Regions from separate parts of the Pantoea cypripedii genome, predicted to be linked through region 3. Evidence: predicted binding sites of a transcription regulator. Region 3 holds the regulator's gene; each other region holds the start of a gene.
What was found. The regulator PurR, encoded in region 3, represses purine synthesis genes. The targets are predictions, from matches to a motif close to CANGCAAACGTTTGCNTG.
Positions count from the first base shown of each region.

Region 1: the regulator PurR is predicted to act here: its motif matches at 3,902-3,919, upstream of HA50_RS12075 (NCS2 family permease).
Region 2: the regulator PurR is predicted to act here: its motif matches at 4,019-4,036, upstream of rbsD (D-ribose pyranase).

Region 1 is NZ_MLJI01000001.1:2,608,574-2,616,691, forward strand. It holds gene HA50_RS12060 (isopenicillin N synthase family dioxygenase) at 1-365, shown strand, start outside; gene HA50_RS12065 (SDR family oxidoreductase) at 362-1,084, shown strand; gene HA50_RS31390 (hypothetical protein) at 1,149-1,310, opposite strand; gene HA50_RS31065 (hypothetical protein) at 1,400-1,666, shown strand; gene HA50_RS12070 (helix-turn-helix domain-containing protein) at 1,784-2,041, shown strand; gene HA50_RS12075 (NCS2 family permease) at 2,431-3,729, opposite strand; gene HA50_RS12080 (response regulator) at 4,161-4,907, shown strand; gene HA50_RS12085 (carbohydrate kinase family protein) at 4,844-5,896, opposite strand; gene HA50_RS12090 (ketose 1,6-bisphosphate aldolase) at 5,898-6,758, opposite strand; gene HA50_RS12095 (D-lyxose/D-mannose isomerase) at 6,771-7,454, opposite strand; gene HA50_RS12100 (ABC transporter substrate-binding protein) at 7,514-8,118, opposite strand, start outside.
Region 2 is NZ_MLJI01000001.1:4,397,958-4,406,075, reverse strand. It holds gene qseC (quorum sensing histidine kinase QseC) at 1-1,026, opposite strand, end outside; gene qseB (quorum sensing response regulator transcription factor QseB) at 1,023-1,685, opposite strand; gene HA50_RS20615 (YgiW/YdeI family stress tolerance OB fold protein) at 1,869-2,264, shown strand; gene HA50_RS20610 (DUF3472 domain-containing protein) at 2,300-3,811, opposite strand; gene rbsD (D-ribose pyranase) at 4,050-4,469, shown strand; gene rbsA (ribose ABC transporter ATP-binding protein RbsA) at 4,477-5,985, shown strand; gene rbsC (ribose ABC transporter permease) at 5,982-6,953, shown strand; gene rbsB (ribose ABC transporter substrate-binding protein RbsB) at 6,980-7,855, shown strand; gene rbsK (ribokinase) at 7,920-8,118, shown strand, end outside.
Region 3 is NZ_MLJI01000001.1:1,880,043-1,888,160, forward strand. It holds gene HA50_RS08775 (MATE family efflux transporter) at 1-1,306, opposite strand, end outside; gene HA50_RS08780 (riboflavin synthase subunit alpha) at 1,508-2,158, shown strand; gene cfa (cyclopropane fatty acyl phospholipid synthase) at 2,200-3,348, opposite strand; gene punC (purine nucleoside transporter PunC) at 3,657-4,865, opposite strand; gene punR (DNA-binding transcriptional activator PunR) at 4,975-5,886, shown strand; gene purR (HTH-type transcriptional repressor PurR) at 5,883-6,908, opposite strand; gene cydH (cytochrome bd-I oxidase subunit CydH) at 7,194-7,283, shown strand; gene HA50_RS08805 (C40 family peptidase) at 7,339-8,118, opposite strand, start outside.

The DNA of each region.
Region 1 (8,118 bases), 730 kb from region 3:
AAGTTAAGACTAACGATAACAAGTGGGTTGATGTTTCCCCAATTGATAATACCTTTGTGGTTAATCTGGGCGAGCTACTGGAGTTAGCCACTAACGGATACCTCAAAGCAACCGTTCATAAGGTTCTGGCTCCGGCAGGAGAGAATGACAGAATTTCTGTGGCCTATTTCTTAGGTGCCAGTCTCGATTCTGTCGTACCGGTATTCAGATTGCCCGCAGAGTTAACCTCAGATTCCTCATTTATCGAAACTGACCCAAACAACCCGCTACTCAGAGATGTGGGTCTGAATTATATGAAGGGAAGGCTGCGCTCTCATCCGGATGTTGCTAAGAAATATTATGCAGAATGGGGCAATTTTCTATGAAAAATAAACTGGTAGTGTTAACAGGCGCCAGTTCCGGATTTGGCGCTGAAGTTGCCAGAGCTCTGAGCAACCGGGGATATTGTCTTGCTCTCCTGGCCCGGCGTATCGATAAACTACATGCGATGAATCTGGCAAACTCCCTGTGTTTTGAAGTCGATGTTACCTGTCGTGAGCAGGTCTTTCATGCTATTCGCAAGGCTGAAGAGAAGTTTGGCGATGTAGATTGCATCATAAATAATGCAGGAGTGATGTTACTGAGTGAATTAGAATATCAGAATCATGACGAATGGAATCGAATGATTGATACCAATATCAAGGGCGTCATCAATGGTATGCAGGCGGTCTTGCCCTCCATGCGCGAACGGAAAACAGGAACAATAATCAATATCTCCTCTCTGGCGGGTCAAAAGACCTATCAATACCACGCTGCATATTGTGCCACTAAGTTCGCCGTCCACGGTTTGTCCGACAGCGTTCGTTGGGAGGTTGCCCCGGACAACGTCCGGGTTATCACTATCTCTCCGGGTGCCGCCGAAACGGAGCTTATCAGCCATATTAGTGACGACTTCGTGAAAAATGATTATATCGAATGGAAAGAAAGCATAGGCGGTGTCATTTCTGCCAAAAATGTTATTGATAGCATCATATTTTCATACGAGCTGCCGCAATCAGTATGTGTGCGCGATCTTAAAATCGCGCCGACAAGACAACAAAATTAGCACTCTTTATTTTTCCTGGAAGGCCAGTTATTCAGAGTCAGTAAATGAGATGACACTTACACATTCAGTGTAAATCTTTTCTTTTATTCAGGATCCTTTTTATCGCTTCCTGCTCTGTTTCTGCGCCTTCTACCTCACCTTCGCAAATAGCAATCCAGTAGTCGGATAGCTTGCCTTTTTGTTGTGGCAAATGAAATGTTTTGAGTTTTTTCTCTTTGTTTTTCATAACAGTGATCGTCCTTGTTAATTGCACACATGCAAAGCATGGCAGCAATATCCTTTCATCAAAAAAATATGAGCGCGAGAACATTCAATATGGCTACTACTGATAGTAGGGTTATTTTTCAGCAACCTCAAGCCGAAGGGTTATTTTTTGAGTGGTTTTGTGATCACCCTATTATTCACTGGAATGCTGGCATTATGTTGGTAAAAAACTCAAATCATGAATTTATCACATCAAACTCAGTATTCAGTAGTTATTCAGGTTACACACCGGAATCCCTCATAGGCCTGAATGATGGAGATATGCCATGGGCAGAAAATAAAGATATTTACATAAATCACGAAAAAGACATTCTATGAATTTTCATAGGTTTTTTTCTTCTGATTTACATCATTTATTACTCCATATATAAATCATCACGTGACGTAGAGATATTCAATTTAAGGGATGAATAGGCAATGGAGCGAAAAGGGAAAATGAGTCTTAAAGACTGGCATATAGAGGATATTCTTGCTGCGGTCAGAAAAAAGAAGAAGTCTCTTGCTGCACTTTCAAGGGAAAATGGACTTGCGGCTGGAACATTAAACAATGCTCTGCGGAGACCCTGGCCACGGGGAGAAAAAATTATTGCGCAGGCTTTAGGCCTGACTCCCGGTGAAATATGGCCCAGTCGGTATTCAGGAGGCAACAAAAAACAAAGAAAACCACTACTTACAAAGAAAATAAAATCTTAACGGGAGACTAGCGGGATGTCCATCCTCATTAACGTCCAGATATCGGCCAGAACCGTGCGATAAATCGCGCCACTAACACCCAGCAGCAACACGAAACCCCAGGATCAGCATAACTGTGACAGCGGTGGGGTGAGCGCCATCCGGACTCGCTGAGCGCAGGAACGATTCCAGGATGAGCCGCAAGGATGCGGCGAAAGGCGGCGTGTAGCGGCGCGATTTATCGCGCGAAAAAGCCGCGAAGCGGCGAGGAAGGCGGCGCAGGGCCGTGGAATGCAAAGGGGACGGCCAGGTCCCCTTTGCTCGGTCGCCGCACTGGCGAACTGAAACTTGCCAGTGCCCGTGGCGAACGAAACTATCTCAGTAGCTAACGAAACCGCCTCAATACGCGATTACGCACTCAACCAACCCAGTTTAATCACAAACAGGATCGACATAATAATCAGCGCCGCATTCACCTCTTTAGTACGACCGCTCAGCAGCTTCACTACCGTCCAGGTAATAAAACCAAACGCAATACCGTTAGCGATGGAGTAAGTCAGCGGCATGGTCAGCGCAGTTACGGTGACCGGGGCTGCGGTGGTGATGTCTTTCCAGTCAATCTCTGCCAGGCCGGATGCCATCAGTACGGCAACAAACAGCAGCGCCGGAGCGGTAGCGAATACCGGTACACTGCCCGCCAGCGGCGAGAAGAACAGGCTGAGCAGGAACAGAATGGCAACCACAATCGCAGTCAGACCAGTACGGCCACCGGCGCTGACGCCCGCTGCCGATTCCACATAACTGGTGGTGGTCGAGGTACCCAGCAGTGAACCAAACAGTGCTGCCGCACTGTCGGCAATCAGCGCACGGCCCATTTTCGGCACGTTGCCCTGCTCATCCGCCAGACCGGCACGCTTCGTCACACCCAGCAGAGTCCCGGTGTTGTCGAACACGTCCACAAACAGGAAGGCAAAAATCACGCTCACCAGGCCGACGTTAAAGGCACCCGCGATATCCAGATGCAGGAAAGTCGGGGCGATTGACGGCGGTGCAGAGAACACGCCACCAAACGGCGTCAGGCCAATGCCCATCGACAGGAAGGTGACGATCAGAATACCAATCAGCACCGCACCGGTCACGCGACGCGCTTCCAGTACCACGATGATAACAAAGCCCAGCAGTGCCAGCAGCGGACCCGGTTTAGTCAGGTCACCCAGCCCCACCAGGGTGGCCGGGTTATCGACCACGATACCCGCCCCTTCCAGCGCAATCAGTGCCAGGAACAGGCCGATACCCGCCGCAATCCCGGCGCGCAATGGCAACGGAATGCTGGCAATAATCCACTCACGAATCTTGAACACCGACAAGGCAAAGAAGATACAGGCAGAGAGGAATACCGCACCCAGCGCGATTTGCCAGGTGTAACCCATGTGCAGTACTACTGTGTAAGTAAAGAAGGCGTTGAGGCCCATACCCGGTGCCAGCGCAATCGGGTAGTTGGCAATCAGGCCCATCAGGACGCAGCCAATCGCCGCCGCCAGACAGGTCGCCACAAAGACCGCACCCTTATCCATGCCCGTCGCACCGAGGATGCTTGGGTTAACGAACAGGATATAGGCCATTGCCAGGAAGGTGGTTATGCCCGCAATAACTTCGGTGCGGACCGTTGTGTTGTGCGCTTTTAGCTTGAATAGTTTTTCTAACATCATCATCTCTCGTGATGGGGAGACGTCACTGACGTGCGTTCTCTTGCCAATGGGGTGTGCATGCGCGTTATTGTTTCGGGAAAAAGCAGACGGGGCTGCATGCTCTGCCATCGATCCGCCTTGTATACAAACTCCTTTCCCCTCAGTCCTCATAGCAATTGCTATGCCATGCCGGGACGCAATCGTTTACCTTCTCAATCACAGCACCGGCTAAGACTATTCTGAACCAGAACGAGGCGCGATTATGGTGCATTGCACCATGTGTGCGCAATCGTTTTCCCACAGGTCAATGGGGGGGTGAAAAAAGATTGCGGTAACGCACGCTTTCGCATTCTGTCAGGCGATGTCGCTCACGTTTCTGTTGCCTGATGCAGCAGGCAAAAGCGGTCGGTATACACTCTCCGTTAACTCTTCCATAACAAAAGAGGCCCGTAATGAAGCCCGCGATTCTGGTAGTGGATGACGATCGTGCCGTCTGCGAACTGCTGCACGATGTGTTGAGTGAACATGTTTTTACCGTTTATAGCTGCCACCAGGGCAAAGACGCGCTGACATTACTGGCCGCGCATCCGGAAATTTCGCTGGTGATGCTGGATATGATGTTACCGGACACCAATGGGCTGCTGGTGTTGCAACAGATGCAACGACAGCGGCCCGAGTTGCTGGTCATCATGCTGACCGGTATGGGATCGGAAGCGGATATGGTGGTCGGGCTGGAAATGGGCGCGGACGATTACATTGCCAAACCCTTCAATCCACGCGTGGTGGTGGCGCGCGCCCGCGCCGCGTTACGTCGTTGCGGACGGCTGGCGCAACCGGACAGCGTCCAGGATGATGGCTGGCAATTTAACGGCTGGCGACTGGATGAAGCACGTTGCCAGTTGTTCAACCCTCAGCGTGAAAGCGTGCCGCTCACCCAGGGCGAGTATGCGCTGTTGCGTGCGCTGGTGTGCCACGCACGTAAAGTGCTGACGCGCGATCAGTTGCTGGAACTCACCCACAGCGAAACCCTGGATGTGTTTGATCGCACCATTGATGTGTTAATTATGCGGCTGCGGCGCAAGATTGAAATGAACCCGCACCAGCCCAGCCTGATTCGCACCATCCGCGGACTTGGTTATGTTTTCTCCGCTGATGTGATGCGTCCGGCGTCGGTCGCGCCAGTCACGCAAATCGCCTGACCCATCCAGCGCTGCATCTCGCTCAAAGGGCGGGTGCCGTCCAGCGCATTGGCCGCATGCAAATTGAAACAGGCGCAGGTGTGCGCCAGCTTTAGGGTGTCGGTCATCGGCCAGCCCTGGTGGCTGGCATACAGCACCCCGGCGCAGAAAGCATCCCCTGCGCCGACGCTGCCGACAATCTCCTCCGGTTGTAACTGCCACGCCGGTTGCCAGTGCCCTTCGCCACCCACCGGCAACCCCCATGCGCCCTCGGGGGCATGGATCACCACGCGCTGCCGTACCCCCTGTTGCGCCAGCCAGCGGGCAGCGGCAGCAAAGCTGGCAGGCGGCGCGAGTCCCTGTTCGCTGCGCAGGCTGATGCCGGTGAGCGATTGCGCTTCCAGTTCGTTAATCACCAGATAGTCGAGCCAGCGTAACGCGGGCACCACCAATGCCTGATACTCCCCGGCACGCGACACCAGATCGAGTGAGGTCAGATAACCGCGCTGCTGCATCTGCGCCAGCAACTGTGCGCTGCGCGTGCCCCAGGTTGTATCCGGTACATCGAGGGCATCCAGCAGCAGCAGATACCCCAGATGGAAGATGCGATGATCGGTATTCACAGCGGAAAAATGCGCCAGATCGAGCTGCGCATTGGCTCCCCGCGCATGGAAGAACGTGCGCTGTCCATCGGGCGTGGTCATCACCTGAGTCATGGCGGTATTCACGCTGCGGGTACGCTGGACAAAACGTCGCTCAACATGATGCTGGTCCAGCAGTTGCACCAGGTAGTCGCCGTCGCTGTCCTCACCGATCATCCCGACAGCCGCCAGCGGCAGGTTGATCTGCATACGTGCCAGGGTGAATAACACATTCGGCACCGCACCACCGCTACACTTTTCGCTGTGGTGGATTTCGGCCAGCCAGCCCTGCTCCGGCCAGTGGCTGATACGCTGCACATGATCCACCAGCATGCTGCCTGCCGCTAAGATGCCGCTGCGTGCCACCATCTCAGGCTCTCACGGCGCTGCCAAATACCCGCATCTGCTGCGCCACCACGTTGGCGATATCGCGCTCCACCGCCATCAGTAGCTCGGCAAAGGCATCGTAACGTGCTTCACGCTGGGCAATCTGGCTCTCAATCGCCCCCAATGCCGCCTGCGACATGCCAGTGTAGAAATTGATTTTATGAATGCCGAGGCTGATAGCGTGACGGAAATCCGCATCGCTGATGCCGGAACCGCCGTGCAGCACCAGCGGCACCCGTGCCGCATCGCGGATCGCCGCCAGCCGGTCGAAATCGAGTTTAGGTTCGCCTTTGTATTTGCCATGCGCATTGCCTATCGCCACCGCCAGGCAATCAATGCCGGTGCTGCGCACAAACTCCGCCGCCAATCGGGGATCGGTAAATTTGTCGCTGTCCGCTTCACCAAACAACGCGCCACCTTCATCCCCGCCGACCGCGCCGAGTTCCGCTTCCACCGACACCCCGAGCGCGTGGCAGATCTTCACCACTTCCTGGGTCTGACGCACGTTCTCGTCATAACTGAGGGTGGAACCATCAAACATCACCGAGGTAAAACCGAGACGGATCGCCTGCATCACCGCTTCGAAATGCAGGCCGTGATCGAGGTTCAGCACTACCGGAATATCGTGCAACGCCGCCTCAGTGCGGATGGCCGCAATCAGATGATCGAGGCTGACATACTTAAAATGCACCTCGGCGATATTGATGATAAACGGTGAACGCTGCTGCTCTGCCGCGTGGAACAAGGCGCGCAGAAAGTGGGTATCGAGCACGTTAAACGCGCCGAGGGCATAACCGTTTTGTTGCGCATGAGCCAGGCCCTGCGCCAGTGAGATCAGTGCCATATCGTTGCTCCTTCAGTCCAGCCAGCGGGCATATTCGTTACACAGCAGCCAGCGCGGGTCTTCATCCTCATCAATCGGGTTGAAGCGCGCCAGCGGGGTGAGAAAGACGTTGTCGTGCTCGTCATCGTTCGGCATGGAAACCTCCCCTACCAGCACGTCACCGTAACCCTCTTCGCCCCAGAAGCTGTGCCAGATACCCGGCACCAGGGTGACGCTCTCCCCCGGCGACAGGCGCAGTTGTGATCCGGCGGCATGGGTCTGACGAATGCCATCAAGGGTGACATTCACCGCTGTGTTGGCCAGCCGGTCGCCATCACGATTGTGCAGCGTGACAATCAGGTTGCCGCCGCCACGATTGATAATGTCTTCCATCTTTTGCGGGTGGTAATGCATCGGCGTCACCTGCCCTTCCCGCACATGCATGATCTTTTCCGCGTAGGGTTTCGCCCACGGCTTGCCGCCGCGCGAACCGTTACGCAGGGTGAACAGGGTTAAACCGGTCTGAAAGAAATCCTGTGCGCCAAAGCTGGTGACATCCCAGCCGAGGTGCAGCGCCAGCAGCTCGTCGGCCGCCGGCTTATCCAGCGCACGCCACTGGCTCAGGCCATAATCAGCCCAGCTGGGCAGATGGACATCCTGGCGCATAAAGAATTCACGGGTGAGTTGCAGAATGGTATTCACTTCCGAACGTTGCATCACTGCGTCTCCGGTCAGTGGAAAGTGGGGGCGGCCCGCATGCGCACCGCCCGCGTCGGTTATTTCACCGTCCAGCCTTTGTAGCTGCTAACGTTGTTGCGGTCGATCATCGACACCGGGATCAGCACCGGCTTATCCGGCGCAGGTTTGCCTTGCAGGATGTCGTAACCGATCTCCACCGCTTTCGCCGCCATTACCTGTGGGTCCTGCGCCGGGGTGGCGACAAACAGCGAACCTTTACGTTTCAGCGCCTCTTCACCGTCCGGGCTGCCATCGACGCCAACAATAAAGAATTCATGGCGCTGCGCCTGTTTAGCCGCTAAATCCGCGCCGATGGCGGTAGGATCGTTAATGGCGAACACCGCATCAATTTTCGGGTTAGCCGACAGCAGGCCGGTCATCACCTCCAGCCCACCTTCGCGGCTGCCTTTGGCGTTCTGGTTGGAGGACAGGATCTTGATATCCGGGTGGGTTTTGAACTCGTTCATGCAGCCTTCCACACGGTTCTGCACCGCTGAAACCGGCGGTCCGTTGATGATTACCACATTGCCTTTGTCTTTCAGGCGGTCAGAGATGTATTTACAGGCCATTGCCCCTGCGGCGGTGTTATCGGAGGTGATGGTGGCATCGGCACCTTCGGCAGCCACGTCCACCGCCACCACCA
Region 2 (8,118 bases), 2.5 Mb from region 3:
ACCGTTCATCACCGGCTCGGCGGCCATGTGTAACTGAAGTTCGATATTTTGCTGTTCTGCCTGCGGATAATGCTCGGCCAGCAAGGTTTGCAGCAATGGAGCCAGGGCGACTGGCTGGAACTCGCTACGCAGATCGTCCGCTTCCACCCGGGACAGCGTAAGCAGCTGATCCACCAGCCGGGTGGCACGCAGGATCCCGGCATCCAGTTGCTGTAGCGCACGGTTGCGCATCGCCTCATCGTCATCCGCCAGCTGGATCACTTCACTCTGCACCCGTAGTGCTGCCAGTGGCGTGCGCAGCTCGTGGGCGGCATCTGAGGTAAAACGGCGTTCACGCTGGACCATCTCAGCCATGCGGTTGAACAGGCCGTTTAACGCCTGAACCAGCGGTTGAACTTCTTTCGGCAGCCGCACAAGCGGCAACGGCGTGGCATCATCGGCGGCACGCTGGTGGAGTGAGCGGGTGAGGCGTTTCAACGGGCGCAATTCAAACCACACCAACCCCAGCAACAATACCAACATAAACGGCAGTGCGAACAACCATGGCATGATGCTGCTCTGGGCCAACGTGCGCGTCATATCATCGCGATAATCCTTCTCCTGACCCACTACCACACGATAGCGTTGATCCGGAGAAGTCAGCCATAGCAGACGCCAGCTGTCATCATCATCCCGCAGACGCCCATCGCGGAAACCGTCGCGCCGGTCATCAAACTGTAAATCGCGACCGTTTTCGCCATCATTCAGCAGGAGTTTGCCATCGTGACTAAAAATAGCGAAGGCCAGCGCGTCGTCATCCTGTTTACCCCGATGCTTACTCAGGAGCGCTTTGTTTTTTGGCAGAGTGGCTTCATGCAGCGTGGCCGGATCGAGTGCCAACAGGCGTTTGGCAAACAGCATTTGCTGGGTATCGAACAGTTCATTAACGGTGTCGCGCGTCTGGTGCCAGGCGCTCAGGCTGGCGCTGCCCCAGCACAGGATGATCAGCACGACAAAGCCGATGGCGAGGCGCAGGAACAGACTCATTCTGCCGCTCCCAGCGTGTAGCCAACACCATGCACGGTGCGGATAAACTGGCTGCCAAGTTTTTTGCGCAGATGGTGGATGTGGACTTCGACCGCATTACTGGAGACATCGTCATCCCAGCTATACAGTTTTTCCTCCAGCTGGCTGCGTGTCAGCACCCGGCCAGGATTGCGCAGAAACAGTTCCAGCAGGGCCAGCTCGCGGCTTTTTAGCATGACCGGATCTCCGTCATACAGCACGCTATGGCTGGCGGGTGACATCACTACCTTGCCGTGGCGTAATTCGGGTTGTAACTGGCCATGCCGACGGCGAATCAGCGCCTGCAAACGTGCCGCCACTTCCGTCAGGGCAAAAGGTTTGCAGAGGTAGTCATCTGCTCCCAGCTGCAATCCCTGCACCCGCTGATCGAGCGCATCCCGTGCGGTCAGGATCAATACCGGGACATCCTGACCCTGCTGACGCCACTGGCGCAGAATATCGAGTCCATCCCGTTCAGGCAGGGACAAATCAAGAATTACCGCATCCCAGGGGGCAGATGCCAGCGCCTGAAATCCCGCATCCCCGGAAACAAACCAGTCCACACTAAAACCGAGTTTGGTCAGGCCGACTTTCAGGCCATCACCAATGATCCCGTCGTCCTCAATCAATAAAATCCGCATGTAAAACCCTCCTTTCCTGCTGGTGTTATACGAAGCAGAGTTACGCATGTACAGGAGAAATGGCGACATTTTGCCTGTTTTTCACCAATTTTAATTAATTGATCAGCCTTAAGATCCTGTTAAGAACCTTATGGTGAAATAGCCCGCGTATCCCGCACATTTCATGGAAAAGAGGTGAATCAAATGAAAAAGCATGCAGCACTTTTCGCGATCGTTGCGCTGGTTGCCACGCCGGTTCTGGCGGCACAGCAGGGTGGATTTGTCGATCCCAATGCGCCAGCCGTACAAAGTCATTCAGGTGGTTTTCAGGCTGGCAACACCAGCGTAGTAACGGTGAAGCAGGCAGAAGAGATGAAGGACGATAGCTGGATCACCGTGCGCGGTTCTCTGGAGAAGCAAATAGGCAAGGAGGATTACTTGTTCCGCGATGAGACCGGCAGCATGAAGGTCGAAATTGATCACAAGCATTGGAATGGGCAAACCATTTCACCGAAGGATCGGGTTGAGCTGACAGGTGAGCTGGATAAAGATTTCAATGCGATTGAGCTGGATGTGAAACAAGTGAAAAAACTGCCGTAAACGCATTCAGGGGCTGCCATGGCAGCCCCTTTTCGTTATTGCACCAGCCAGACGGAGTGCTGCCCCGGTGTGTTGCCCTGCGTCCAGTAGGCCGCTTTATAGGTTTTCCCCTGATAAATGACACTATCGCCGCCGGAATAGGCCATCGATGCTTTCCATTCTGTTATCTGAGATGGATTGGCCAGTTTCCAGGCATCGTTATAACCGGGTCTGAATAGCGTCCAGTATTTCGCGACGTATTTGATCCCTTCATAGGTCACTTTGTCCCCTGCCACATAAGGCGTACCCGCTTGCCATTCCGGAAACTCGGTGCCCGGCTGATCCGGTGTGGTCGGATTTTCCGGTGCAGTGACTGTTATGGTCACGCGTTTAGTGTCTTGTTTGCCATTTTTGCTCACGGTTAATTCATAGATGGCGGTACCGCTGGAATTCGCTGGGAAGAGGGCGCGAACCTTAGCCTGTCCTAATGCGCTTACCCAGCCACCCTTTTCTTCTTCCTGTAGCCAGAAGCTGCCCTTGCCTCCTGTGACTTTCCAACTGTATGAATCGGCATTTTTACTGCCGGAAGCATCCAGCTCGCGGACAATCGATCCATCAGATGAGCTGATGACGCTAAAATCGGCAGGCACCACCGCGACAGGCGCGTTATCGGTGTTGCCACCGGAATTATTATCTCCGTCAAATGTTCCTCCGGCGCTCATAATGACTTCGGTCGGATACGTACCGGTCATGTCATAGGTTGCGCAGGTATTGGGGTTCGAATCGGAGATATAGCTCTGCCATGGGGTGGCGGTATCGGAATACACACCCGAGACGTCATTGTACTTAACAACAAAATTGGTACGTTGCGCGCAGGTGAGTTCTCCGTTCAAAAACCACTCAGCCCAGCCCAACAGGCTTGGTTGCAGATCTGACCAACGAGCAGGTACGGATACGATACCGATGATGGTCTCTTGACCGGTAGTCTGATCGGTGACAGAACCTTGCCAGGTTGTCAGACTTTGCGCGGCATCCTGTCCGGTACGTTTCACGTTGAAGGTATATTTATGGCCAACTTCCCAGTCATAAGGAATATGGCAACTCATACCGGTATCGGGGTCGGTCGAATCTGCGCCGCGCTTACAGGCTTCAACGTTACTTTGGGTGCCTTTGCCGAAAATGCTGAACAGCGCGGTTTTGCCATACTCACCATTTGGCTGGAGACCAAAATAAAAAGCGCCTTCACTCATATACCAGCCCTGATAAGCCCAGTACCAGGGTGGCGCTTCATTTGTCATTTCCTGCACTTCCATGCTTGCCGTCAACGCGCTGAGCATTTTGCTGCTCTGCATGTTGGGATGGGTGCTGAAATGTACGTTCGGTGTGCGGGCTTTATCTCCCTGATCGTTATGCGCTTTTGCCACAGGCACATTGACAGTTAAGAGCGAGAGCGCAATCAAACTTCCGAGTGTTTTCACCTTGAAATTCATCATTGTCCTTAGATAAATCCATCTGTATTTACAGCCAGCGGATGGTTGTTCAGTGTTGGTTTTTGCGTGAAGTGACATATCCGGACACATCAGAAAACATATTGACATGAGGTTAAATAAGGAATTTCTCCTGAAAACCAGGTGAGTTCTTTAGTCGGAGGTAAAAGAACTCAGGTTTTTTCCGCCTAACTCAAATTTTCCCCGGTACAAGCGAAACGTTTCGATGGCGATCACATTTCCGTGATGTCGCCATTGAGTTGCGGTGGACATTTTATACACTCCGGTCAGCGAAACGTTTCGCTGTGGAGTGGAAGAAATGAAGAAAGGTCGCTTGTTAAACGCTGAAATCTCTCATGTGATTGCCCGTCTGGGACACACGGATACGCTGACGATTGCTGATGCGGGGTTACCCATTCCGCTGGGGCCGCAACGTATCGATCTGGCGCTGACGCCAGGTACGCCCGGGTTTTTACAGGTTGTTGAGGTGGTAACTGAAGAGATGCAGGTCGAAAGCGCTCTGATGGCGGAAGAGATTAAGCAACACAATCCGCAGCTCCACAGTGCTCTGCTCGCCGTGCTCGAAGCCTTGCAACAGCACCAGGGAAATACCATTGCCGTTAGTTACATCAGTCATGAACAGTTCAAACAACAGACTCAGCGTAGTCAGGCGGTCATTCGCAGCGGAGAGTGTTCTCCGTATGCGAATGTCATCCTGAGCGCGGGCGTTACCTTCTGAGGTCGTTATGCAACCGTTATTGCAACTCAAAGGGATTGAAAAGTCATTTCCCGGTGTGAAAGCGCTGAAGGGCGCATCGCTGTCGGTCATGCCGGGGCGTGTCATGGCGCTGGTGGGGGAAAACGGTGCCGGTAAATCCACCATGATGAAGGTGTTGACGGGTATCTACAGCATGGATGCGGGATCGCTACAGTGGCTGGGCCAGGAAACCACTTTCTCCGGGCCGAAAGCGTCACAGGAAGCTGGCATCGGCATTATTCACCAGGAACTGAATTTGATCCCGCAACTGACGGTCGCGGAGAACATCTTCCTTGGGCGTGAATTTGTTAACCGTTTTGGCCGCATCGAGTGGAAAAAGATGTATGCCGAAGCGGATACGCTGCTGCAACGCCTCAACCTGCGTTTCAACAGCCATAAGCTGGTGGGTGATTTGTCGATTGGTGACCAGCAGATGGTGGAAATCGCCAAGGTACTCAGTTTTCAGTCGCGGGTGATCATTATGGATGAACCGACTGATGCGCTGACCGATACCGAAACGCTGTCGCTCTTCCGCGTCATTAATGAACTGAAGGCGCAGGGCTGCGGCATTGTCTACATCTCCCACCGTATGAAAGAGATTTTCGAGATTTGCGATGACGTCACGGTGTTCCGTGATGGTCAGTTTATTGCCGAACGTACGGTCAGCGAACTCAGCGAAGATAGCCTGATTGAGATGATGGTGGGTCGTAAGCTGGAAGATCAATATCCACATCTCGGCCAGGCACCCGGCGCGGTACGTTTGCAGGTGGAAAACCTGAGTGGCCCAGGGGTGCATGAAGTCAGCTTTACCCTGCGCAAAGGGGAAATCCTTGGCGTTTCCGGTCTGATGGGTGCAGGCCGTACCGAATTGATGAAGCTGCTGTACGGCGCACTGCCACGCAGCGGCGGCAAGGTGATGCTTGATGGCCGTGAAGTGGTGACGCGCGCACCGCAGGATGGCCTGGCGAATGGCATCGTTTATATCTCCGAAGATCGCAAACGCGATGGCCTGGTGCTGGGCATGTCAGTGAAAGAAAACATGTCGCTGACTGCATTGCGTTATTTCAGCCGTGGCAACGGTAGCCTGAAGCACGCTGAAGAACAGCTGGCGGTAGGCGATTTCATCCGCCTGTTCAACGTTAAAACGCCTTCGATGGAACAGCCGATTGGCCTGCTTTCCGGCGGTAATCAGCAAAAAGTGGCGATTGCCCGTGGGCTGATGACGCGGCCGAATGTGCTGATCCTTGATGAGCCGACGCGTGGTGTTGATGTTGGCGCAAAAAAAGAAATCTATCAGTTAATCAACCAGTTTAAAGCCGATGGGCTGAGCATCATCCTGGTGTCGTCCGAAATGCCGGAAGTGCTGGGCATGAGCGACCGCATTCTGGTGATGCATGAAGGCCACCTGAGTGGCGAATTTACCCGTGAGCAGGCTACCCAGGAATCCCTGATGGCGGCGGCAGTCGGTAAGCAACACAGCGAGGAGTTAGTTGTATGAGTACCCAAACCTTACCCGCCAGCCGTCGCTGGTTCAGCAAAGCCTGGTTGCTGGAGCAGAAATCGCTGATCGCGCTGATTGTGCTGATTGCCGTGGTTGCCAGCCTCAGCCCGAATTTCTTTACCGTTGCCAACCTGTTCAACATTCTGCAGCAGACCTCGGTGAACGCCATCATGGCGGTCGGGATGACGCTGGTGATCCTGACGTCCGGTATTGATCTTTCGGTTGGCTCGCTGCTGGCGCTGACCGGTGCGGTAGCCGCCTCGATCGTCGGCCACGAAGTGAATGCGCTGGTGGCCGTGGCTGCGGCGCTGGCGCTTGGCGCGGTGATCGGCGGGGTTACCGGCACAATCGTGGCACGCGGCAAAGTGCAGGCGTTTATCGCCACGCTGGTGATGATGTTGCTGTTGCGCGGCGTCACCATGGTTTACACCGATGGCAGCCCGATCAATACCGGCTTTAGTGACAACGCCGATTTGTTTGGCTGGTTCGGTATTGGTCGCCCGCTGGGTATTCCGACGCCAGTATGGCTGATGGCGGTGGTATTCGGGCTTGCCTGGTACATGCTGCACCACACACGCCTGGGTCGTTATATCTATGCGCTGGGCGGCAACGAAGCGGCAACGCGTTTGTCCGGGATTAACGTTAACCGCGTCAAAATCATCGTTTATTTACTGTGCGGCATGTTGGCTGCGCTGGCAGGCACCATCGAGGTGGCACGCCTGTCATCAGCCCAGCCAACAGCGGGTACCGGTTATGAACTGGATGCGATCGCTGCTGTGGTGTTGGGCGGAACCAGCCTGGCGGGTGGTAAAGGTCGCATTATGGGGACGCTGATCGGGGCACTGATTCTCGGCTTCCTCAACAATGGACTCAATCTGTTGGGTGTCTCCTCTTACTACCAAATGATTGTTAAAGCAGTCGTCATTCTGCTGGCAGTGCTGGTGGATAACAAAAGCAGTAAATAACTCTGACCTTCACACAGGATTCATTAATGAAAAAGTTAACCGCATTGGCCGTCATTCTTGGCGCCACTCTCAGTGCCAGCGCGATGGCGAAGGATACTATCGCTCTGGTGGTTTCAACGCTGAACAACCCATTCTTTGTTGCGCTGAAAGATGGCGCACAGAAAGAAGCTGACAAACTGGGTTATAACCTGGTGGTGCTGGATTCGCAGAACAACCCGGCGAAAGAGCTGGCGAACGTGCAGGACCTCACGGTACGTGGCACTAAGCTGCTGCTGATCAACCCAACCGATTCTGACGCCGTGGGCAATGCCGTGAAGATGGCCAACCAGGCAAACATTCCGGTTATCACCCTTGACCGCGTAGCGGCTCAGGGCACCGTGGTCAGCCACGTGGCGTCTGATAACCGCTTTGGCGGCAAGATGGCCGGTGACTTTATTGCGAAGAAAGTCGGTGACGGCGCGAAAATCATCGAATTGCAGGGCATTGCCGGTACTTCAGCAGCCCGCGAGCGTGGCGATGGTTTTAAACAGGCTGCCGAGGCGCACAAATTCAATATTCTTGCCAGCCAGCCGGCTGATTTTGACCGTACTAAAGGCCTGAACGTGATGCAGAACCTGCTGCAGGCGCATCCGGATGTGCAGGCGGTGTTCGCGCAGAACGACGAAATGGCACTGGGCGCACTGCGTGCATTGCAGACCGCCGGTAAAACCGACGTGGTGGTGGTGGGCTTTGACGGCACCGCAGACGGTGTGAAAGCCGTTGAAGCGGGCAAACTGACTGCCACTGTCGCACAGATGCCTGATAAGATTGGTATCATCGGCGTAGATACTGCGGATAAAGTACTGAAAGGTGAAAAAGTGCAGTCGATCAATCCGGTCGATCTGAAACTGGTTACCAAATAACACGCGAAGAAAAGCAGGGCAACGCGCCACCGTTGGGTGGCGCATTCTTGATGGATCACTCCCTATGAGCAAAAGCGCAAAACTGGCCGTACTCGGCAGCATCAATGCCGATCACATCCTCAATCTCGCCCACTTCCCACGTCCGGGCGAAACGGTGATCGGGAAACAGTATCAGGTTGCCTTTGGCGGTAAAGGGGCTAATCAGGCGGTAGCGGCCGGACGAGCCGGTGCCGATATCGCCTTTATTGCCTGCGTTGGTGCAG
Region 3 (8,118 bases):
TCATGATCGCCGCCGAGGTTAACCCGACGATAAAACCACACCAGAAACCGGCCGGGCCGAGTCGGGGAACGACCCAATCTGTCAGCGCCAGGATATAGCCAACCGGCAGGCCCAGTACCCAGTATGCAATCAGGGTGATAAAGAAGATCGAACGGGTATCTTTGTAGCCACGCAAAATACCGCTGCCAATCACCTGAATCGAATCCGAGAACTGGTAAATCGCTGCCAGCAGCATCAGTTGCGCCGCCAGCGTGATGACTTCCGGGTTAGCGGTGTATAACGCGGCGATATGATGGCGGAAGGTCACGGTAAATAGCGCGGTGACGGCGGCCATGCTGATGCCCACACCTTGCGCGGTCCAGGCCGCGACGCAAGCCTGTTCTGCCGAACCCTGTCCCAGCCGGTATCCCACGCGAATCGTCGTTGCCACACCGAGTGACAACGGCAGCACGAACATCAGCGAACTGAAGTTCAGCGCAATCTGGTGTCCGGCCACCTTAACGATGCCAAGCGGCGACACCATCAACGCCACCACGGCAAACAAGGTCACTTCAAAGAACAGTGCCAGCGCCACCGGCAGGCCAAGGGTAAACAGACGGGACAGAATCGCCCGCGAGGGTGCGGACCAGCCAGTCGCCATACGAATATCGCGCATACTGCCCATGCGTTTCAGCCAGAAGCGCATCACCAGAAACATCACCCAATAAACGGAAGCTGTTGCCACACCGCAGCCGACACCACCCAGTGCGGGCATGCCAAAATGCCCGTAGATGAACACATAGTTCAGCGGGATATTGGTCAGCAAACCGAGAAAGCCCAGCACCATGCCGGGTTTGGTTTTTGATAACCCTTCACATTGGTTACGCGCTACCTGGAAAAACAGATAACCCGGCGCGCCAAACAGCAGGGCATGGAGGTAACCTTCAGCTTTGGCGGCCAGCAACGGGTCGATGTCATGCATGGAACGGATCAGATATCCGGCGTTCCACAGCACCAGCATAATAAGCACTGCGACGAACAGCGCCAGCCAGTAGCCCTGACGAACCTGTTCAGCAATGCGCTCGCGGCGTCCTGAACCGTTGAGTTGCGCAACGGTGGGCGTCAATGCCAGTAGCAAACCATGACCAAATAGAATGGCGGGAAGCCAGATAGAGGTGCCGACCGCAACGGCAGCCATATCCGTGGCGCTTACCGAACCGGCCATAATGGTATCCACAAACCCCATCGCAGTCTGGGCAACCTGAGCAAGGATGACCGGGATCGCAAGGGCCAGCAATTGACGCGCTTCTGTTAAATACTTCTGCACGTATCACCTGCATTTAAAATAAAAAGGAGAGCGGGGAGACATCCCCAAAGAATACGCGGCTTAGTGTAACGGTCGCTTGCGTATCCGCCAAACATTGTTCGCAATTTGTTAAAACAAGCGTGTAAATTTTGCGCACCGGCAAATTAAACCCGAGGAGGTCAGCTGTGATAAACTACGGCAAACTTCGCAGAGGCTGAGATTATGTTTACTGGAATTGTGCAGGGTAAGGCAGAAATTGTTGCTATTGAAGAAAAAGAGCTGTTTCGCACTCACATCGTAAAATTGCCGGAAGAGTTGCTGCCGGGGCTGGCACTGGGTGCTTCGGTTGCCAACAACGGCTGCTGTCTGACGGTGACGGCGGTTGAAGGCGACCGGGTGAGCTTTGACTTAATCAAAGAAACCTTGCGTATTACCAACCTGGGTGAATTGCAGGTGGGCGATCTGGTCAATATTGAACGGGCAGCGAAATTCAGTGATGAAATTGGCGGTCATTTGATGTCTGGACATATTATGACCACCGCAGAGATCTGCAAAATTATTCAGTCAGAAAACAACCGTGAGGTGTGGTTTAAATTACAGGACCCGGCGCAGATCAAATATATTCTGCACAAAGGTTTTGTCGGTATTGACGGCATCAGCCTGACGGTGGGCGATGTGACGAAGAGTAAATTCTGCGTGCACCTGATCCCGGAAACGCTGGAGCGCACCACGCTCGGGGCGAAAAAGCTGGGGCATAAAGTGAATATCGAGATCGACCCGCATACTCAGGCGATTGTCGAAACCGTCGAGCGCGTGCTGGCGCAGCGTGAAGCCGCTACACTGGCGCAGCTAACGTCCGACGAGAGCGAATAAACCCGCAATAAATAAGGCGCCATTTGGCGCCTTTCTGTTACTTAGCGTGCAACACGCAAACCGCCTTCAGCGCCACGGCTAAATACCACCTGCCACAACTGAATATCACGCGCCCGGAATGCACCGGCACACGCGCAGAGATAATAACTGAACATGCGTTTAAAGCGGTCGCCATATTTTTCTGCCAGCTGCGGCCAGGTTTCCAGGAAACGATCATGCCAGGCCATCAACGTGGTGTCATAATCCGCGCCGAAATTGTGCCAGTCTTCCATCACAAAATGTGACTCGCTGGCATCAGCAATCTGGCGTACTGAAGGCAGACAGCCATTCGGGAAGATATATTTGTCGATCCAGGGATCCACATTCATATCGGTTTTAACTGACCCGATGGTATGCAGCAGAAAAATACCGTCCGGCTTCAGATTACGATCGGCCACTTCAAAATAGGTTGCGTAGTTTTTCGGGCCAACGTGCTCGAACATGCCAACGGAAACGATGCGATCAAATTGCAGATTCAGGTCGCGATAATCCTGCAACAGGATGGTGACATCCAGACCGGCGCAACGCTCCTGCGCCATTTTCTGCTGTTCAGCGGAAATGGTTACGCCATGCACTTTGACGCCGTAATTGCGGGCGGCAAATTCAGCCAGTCCACCCCAGCCACAACCAATATCCAGCAAAGACATGCCGGGTTGGAGTTGCAGTTTGCGGCAAATCATATCGAGCTTGGCCTGCTGCGCCTGTTCCAGTGTTTCTGCATCCTTCCAGTAGCCGCAGGAATACTGCATAAAAGGATCGAGCATCAGTGAAAACAGGTCATTACCGAGATCGTAATGTTCTTTACCCACAATCCAGGCGCGTTTTCTCGATTGCAGATTGGTCAAACGCGCCGCAGCGATTCGCAGTGTGTCTTTAAAATGATGCGGTAATTGCTGATCCAGATGGTGTTTCAGTACGCGATGAAAGAACATGTCGAGGTTTTCACATTCCCACCAGCCGTCCATGTAACTTTCACCGAGGCCCAGCGATCCTTCCTGCAGGACCCGTTTAAAAAAATCCGGATGCTTAACCTGAATATCCCAGGGGCGAGTACCATTTATGGCAATATCGGCCCGTTCCAGTAATTCATGGGCGATACGAAACCAGTGGTTTTCTTCAAGGCTCACTTCTTCTATACACGATGAACTCATAGCTTCTCCATCACCTTTCCGATTTCAACCTGAGAAAAGAATAGTCAATTTCTCCAGGCTTGTGAGAGAACTCACGGAAAATCCGTGCGCCAGATATCCGACGTTTTACAGAGGTATGAATCTGAATAGAAATGTCTGGCACAACACCGGGGAGAACATCGTGCAGACACCATCCCAGCGACAGAGTCGCTAAATATTAATACAATTATGTTATTGATTTGTTACAGAAATGCTGACCCACGCAGTATATGCTTCCGTGGGTCAATATTCAACGACTTATCGTTAGTTTGCTAACTAAGGTCGTTGCGTTAGCGATTATCTTCGCAGGGACGGGAGTTGTGAGCAACATCACTTTGTGCGTTTGCCACAGCGGCACGCTGCCAGCCGAAACCAGCCCAGGCAAGTGCAACAGTGGCGAGCATCACCAGGCTGGTGCTGTGCAATGCCTGTTGTAAGCCAGCGGAAACCAGCAGGCTGGCGATAAAGCACAATCCCAGTTGCAGCAGGTTTTGTAAGGATGCCGCTTTACCGGTGGCCTGAGGGAAGGGCAGCAGCGCGCTGGCGACGACGATCGGGTAGATCGCGCCATTGGCCAGTGCCATGCCGCAAAACGGCAGCAGCAACGCCCAGAGCGCAGGGGTTGCAAGCTGGGCAACGGCAAACAGGCCGACGATGCTCAGGCTGTAAATCACCAGCAACCACGGCAGCAGTTGTTTGCCCTGAAACCGATTCAGCAGGGCACGGCAACCAAAGCCACCGACGAGGAAGGCGATGGTCTGCGGTACATAACTCAGACCAATATCGGCGGGTGACAGCCCGGCATCAGCAAGAATAAAAGGCGAACCGGTCAGCCAGGCGAAAAAGCTGGCGGAGCAGGCAGAGTAAATCAGCACATTACCGCTGTAGACCTTTGATGCCAGTAACGTCAACCAGCCGGGCTGTGGCGCGCGTGCCGCCTGAGTGCGGGCGGGGTTCGTCAGTCGCAGGGTACCGACCAGTAGCACCAGCGTGACCAGCGTCAGCAACAGGAAAATGCTGCGCCAGTGGAAATGGCCCATCAGCCAGGCTCCCAGCAACGGGGCCAGCGCCGGTGACAATGCCACCAGCGGCATAATGGTGGCGAAAACTTTGTTCGCCTGCGCCTGCGGATAGCGATCAACCACCAGCGCCTGCCAACTGACCGCCGCCGCGCACACCCCAAGCGCCTGGACAAAACGCAGCGCCAGCATCAGTCGTACATCGGTTACCCACAGCATGCCGAGACAGCCCAGCGCGAAGATCACTAATCCGGCCAGCAGAATGGGTTTGCGACCAAAGCGGTCAGACAACGGACCCCAGAAGACTTGCGCACAGGCGAAGCCACCGAGGAACAGGCTCAGGCTGGCACTGATGGTACCAGGGGCAGTAGCAAAATCCTGCTGCATGGCACCGAAGGCCGGCAGGTACATATCCGTAGCAAGAAAGCCCAGCATGCTTAGCAAAGCAAGGTAAGGCAAAAATCCTTTTGATGACAACATGGTGATTCTCATTAGACAAATTGAACGCCGGGGAGTGTAAAAGGGTGCGGCAGGCTTTGTGAAACGCTAATATTTGCGAGGTGCTATCAAAAATTTTGCAGGCAAAATGATGTGGTCTGAATACGCGCTTGAAGTGGTGGATGCGGTGGCGCGCAGCGGCAGTTTTAGCGCTGCGGCGCAGGAGTTGCATCGCGTGCCTTCTGCCATCAGCTATACGGTACGTCAGCTGGAAACCTGGCTGGCCGTGCCTTTGTTTGAAAGGCAGCACCGGGAAGTGGTGCTGACGGCCGCGGGTGAGCATTTCGTGCGTGAAGGGCGGAGTGTTATCAAAAAAATGCTGGCAACCCGACGCCAGTGCCAGCAACTGGCTAACGGCTGGCGTGGGCAGTTGAGCATCGCGGTTGACTGTATCGTTAAACCGCAGCGTACCCGGCAACTGGTAAAGGATTTCTACCGCCATTTCCCGGATATGGAGCTGATTATCAGCTATGAAGTGTTCAACGGGGTCTGGGATGCGCTGGCTGATGGTCGGGTCGATGTGGCGATTGGGGCCACCCAGGCCATTCCGGTCGGTGGGCGTTTTGCCTTCCAGGATATGGGCGCGCTGAACTGGCGTTGCGTGGTCAGTCCCGAGCATCCCCTGACAAAAAGTGCCCAGCTGGATGAAGAAACCTTACGGGCGTGGCCTTCACTGGTGCTGGAGGATACATCGCGGGCGCTGCCGCGGCGTATGACCTGGACGCTGGATAACCAGCGGCGTCTGGTGGTACCGGAGTGGGAAACCGGGATGGATTGTCTGCGGGCAGGGTTGTGCGTAGGGATGGTGCCGGGCCATTTAGCCCGGCCACTGCTGGATAGCGGCGTGTTAACCGAACTGACGTTGCCTGCACCTTTCCCGGAGAGTCCCTGCTGCGTCAGCTGGTCGGAACAACGCGCCTCACCGGCATTAAGCTGGTTGCTGGACTATCTGGGCGATGCAGAGACGCTCAACCATGAGTGGTTGAGCGAAACGGTGGCTTAGCGACGATAGTCGCGGAACGGGCCGTCGGCGACGGAGCGGCGTTCAATCAATGTGGGCTGCACTTCGATGGTCTGCGGCTCTTCGCGCTTACTGGTGATGCGATCGAGCAGCATTTCCAGCGCTTTTTCTCCCAGCTGTGCTTTTGGCTGATGAACGGTTGTCAGAGCCGGGGTGAAATACCGGGCGTTGCGCACGTTGTCATAGCCAATCACCGAGATATCCTGTGGCACGCGCAGCCCCATTTCATCGGCGGCACAAATCGCGCCCATCGCCATGATATCGCCACCACAAAACACCGCCGTCGGACGTTGTTTCTGGTTGAGGATCTGCTGCATCGCCTGATAACCGGATTCCGGTTCGAAGTCGCCCTGCACAATCCACTCCGGGCGCACGGTAATACCGGCTTCATGCAACGCCTGCATAAAACCAGCATGACGACCACCGCCAGTGTTGCGCTCCATCTGGCCAGGGATGGCACCAATGTCGCGATGTCCACGTTCGATCAGGTAACGTCCGGCGAGATAGCCACCCTGGAAGGCGTTATCCTGCACGGTATCGGTGAAATCACCGCGAGACTCGCCCCAGTCCATCACCACCATCGGGATATTGCGGTTCTCTTCCAGCATGGTGAGCAGGTCGTCGGGATATTCGGAACACATCACCAATAAACCGTCGACGCGCTTTTGCGCCATCATCGAGAGATAAGCACGCTGCTTTTGCAGATCGTTATGCGCATTGCCGAGAATCAGCGTATAGCCACGGTCGAAACAGTGGTTTTCCACCGCTTCAATGATTTCCGCGAAATAGGGGGCTTCGCTGGAGGTGGCGAGCAATCCCAGCGTTTTGGTGTGGTTGACTTTCAGGCTACGCGCCACGGCGCTGGGCGAGTAGTGCAGCTCTTTGATCGCTTCCCATACGGCGTTACGCGTTTCTTCCGCGACAAAACGCGTTTTGTTGATGACATGCGAAACCGTGGTGGTGGAGACACCGGCGCGTTTCGCCACATCTTTAATTGTTGCCATGAAAATGGTACTCCCGGGCTTATCGCAACTTACTGATAAGTATATTGTTAAACGTTTGCGTCTGCTAATGGTTTTGCGCCCCAATTTTCGGGGCAAATGGCGAAGAAAAAGGCGTTAACTCGCAGTTAAAATCACTTTAACAGGCCACAAACACAGCGTGCGCAAAATCTGTTGCGCAACGAAAGGCGGCGATTCTAGCAAGCTGGCGCGGATAACACGAGATTTTTGCCGGGCGCTGTGCGAAAATTACATTAACCCTTCAATTAATGTGACTAAGGAGTTGTGATGAGTACAGACCTGAAACTGGCGCTGGGTACTACCGTTGGCGCGTTGTTAATGATCATCGTGTTCAGCTTCACCGCGATCCTTCATTAATAAAAAAAGCCGGACCTGAAATTTCAGTGTCCGGCTTTTTATTGCGCGGTGATGTTTAGCGAATGGTTTTCGGCGTCATCATGCGGCGTGCACCGACATAATGCTTCTGCCAGTAATCTTCACCTAATGCGCTAATCTGAATATCTTTACCGGTACGCGGTGACTGAATAAATTTGCCGTTGCCCAGGTAAACACCCACATGGTCAGCGGTACCGCGATGGTTAATGCGGAAGAACACCAAATCTCCCTTCTCCAGCATATCGCGTTTGATCGGCGCCGCATCACGCAGGTGATACATTTCGTTAGCGGTGCGCGGGAATTTGTATTTCACCAGATCTTTATAGGCATACCACACCAGACCACTGCAATCGAAACCGGTATGCGGTGAAGTACCGCCCCACTGGTAAGGTTTACCGATCTGACCCATTAATTTGTTCATCGCCGTTTCACGCGCCTTTTGATAGCGCTGACGGTGTGATTTGCTCATCCTGATAGTGGTGAGGTCGCTGGCGTCATCCTGCTCATCCAACACTTTCGCCACGCGCTGATGACCATATTTTTTGGTCGGCGACTTCAGCAGGGCTTTTCTGCGGGTGGTTTTGTGCAGCGCAGTTTCGGTTTTGGTGGGTTTCTTCAGTCTTAACTTATGAACACTGCTGGTAAGGCGTGATTTTTTGGTGCTGGTCTTGACCGGGCGTCGTTTACGGCGCTCATCTTCGCGTGCACTTTTTTTCTCTGCATTATGCAAACTGGCATTGATGGGCGCATGCGGTGACGCAGAAGCCACATTAAAAAACAGTTGGGCGAAAGCCAGCATAAAAAGCGTAATAAGTAA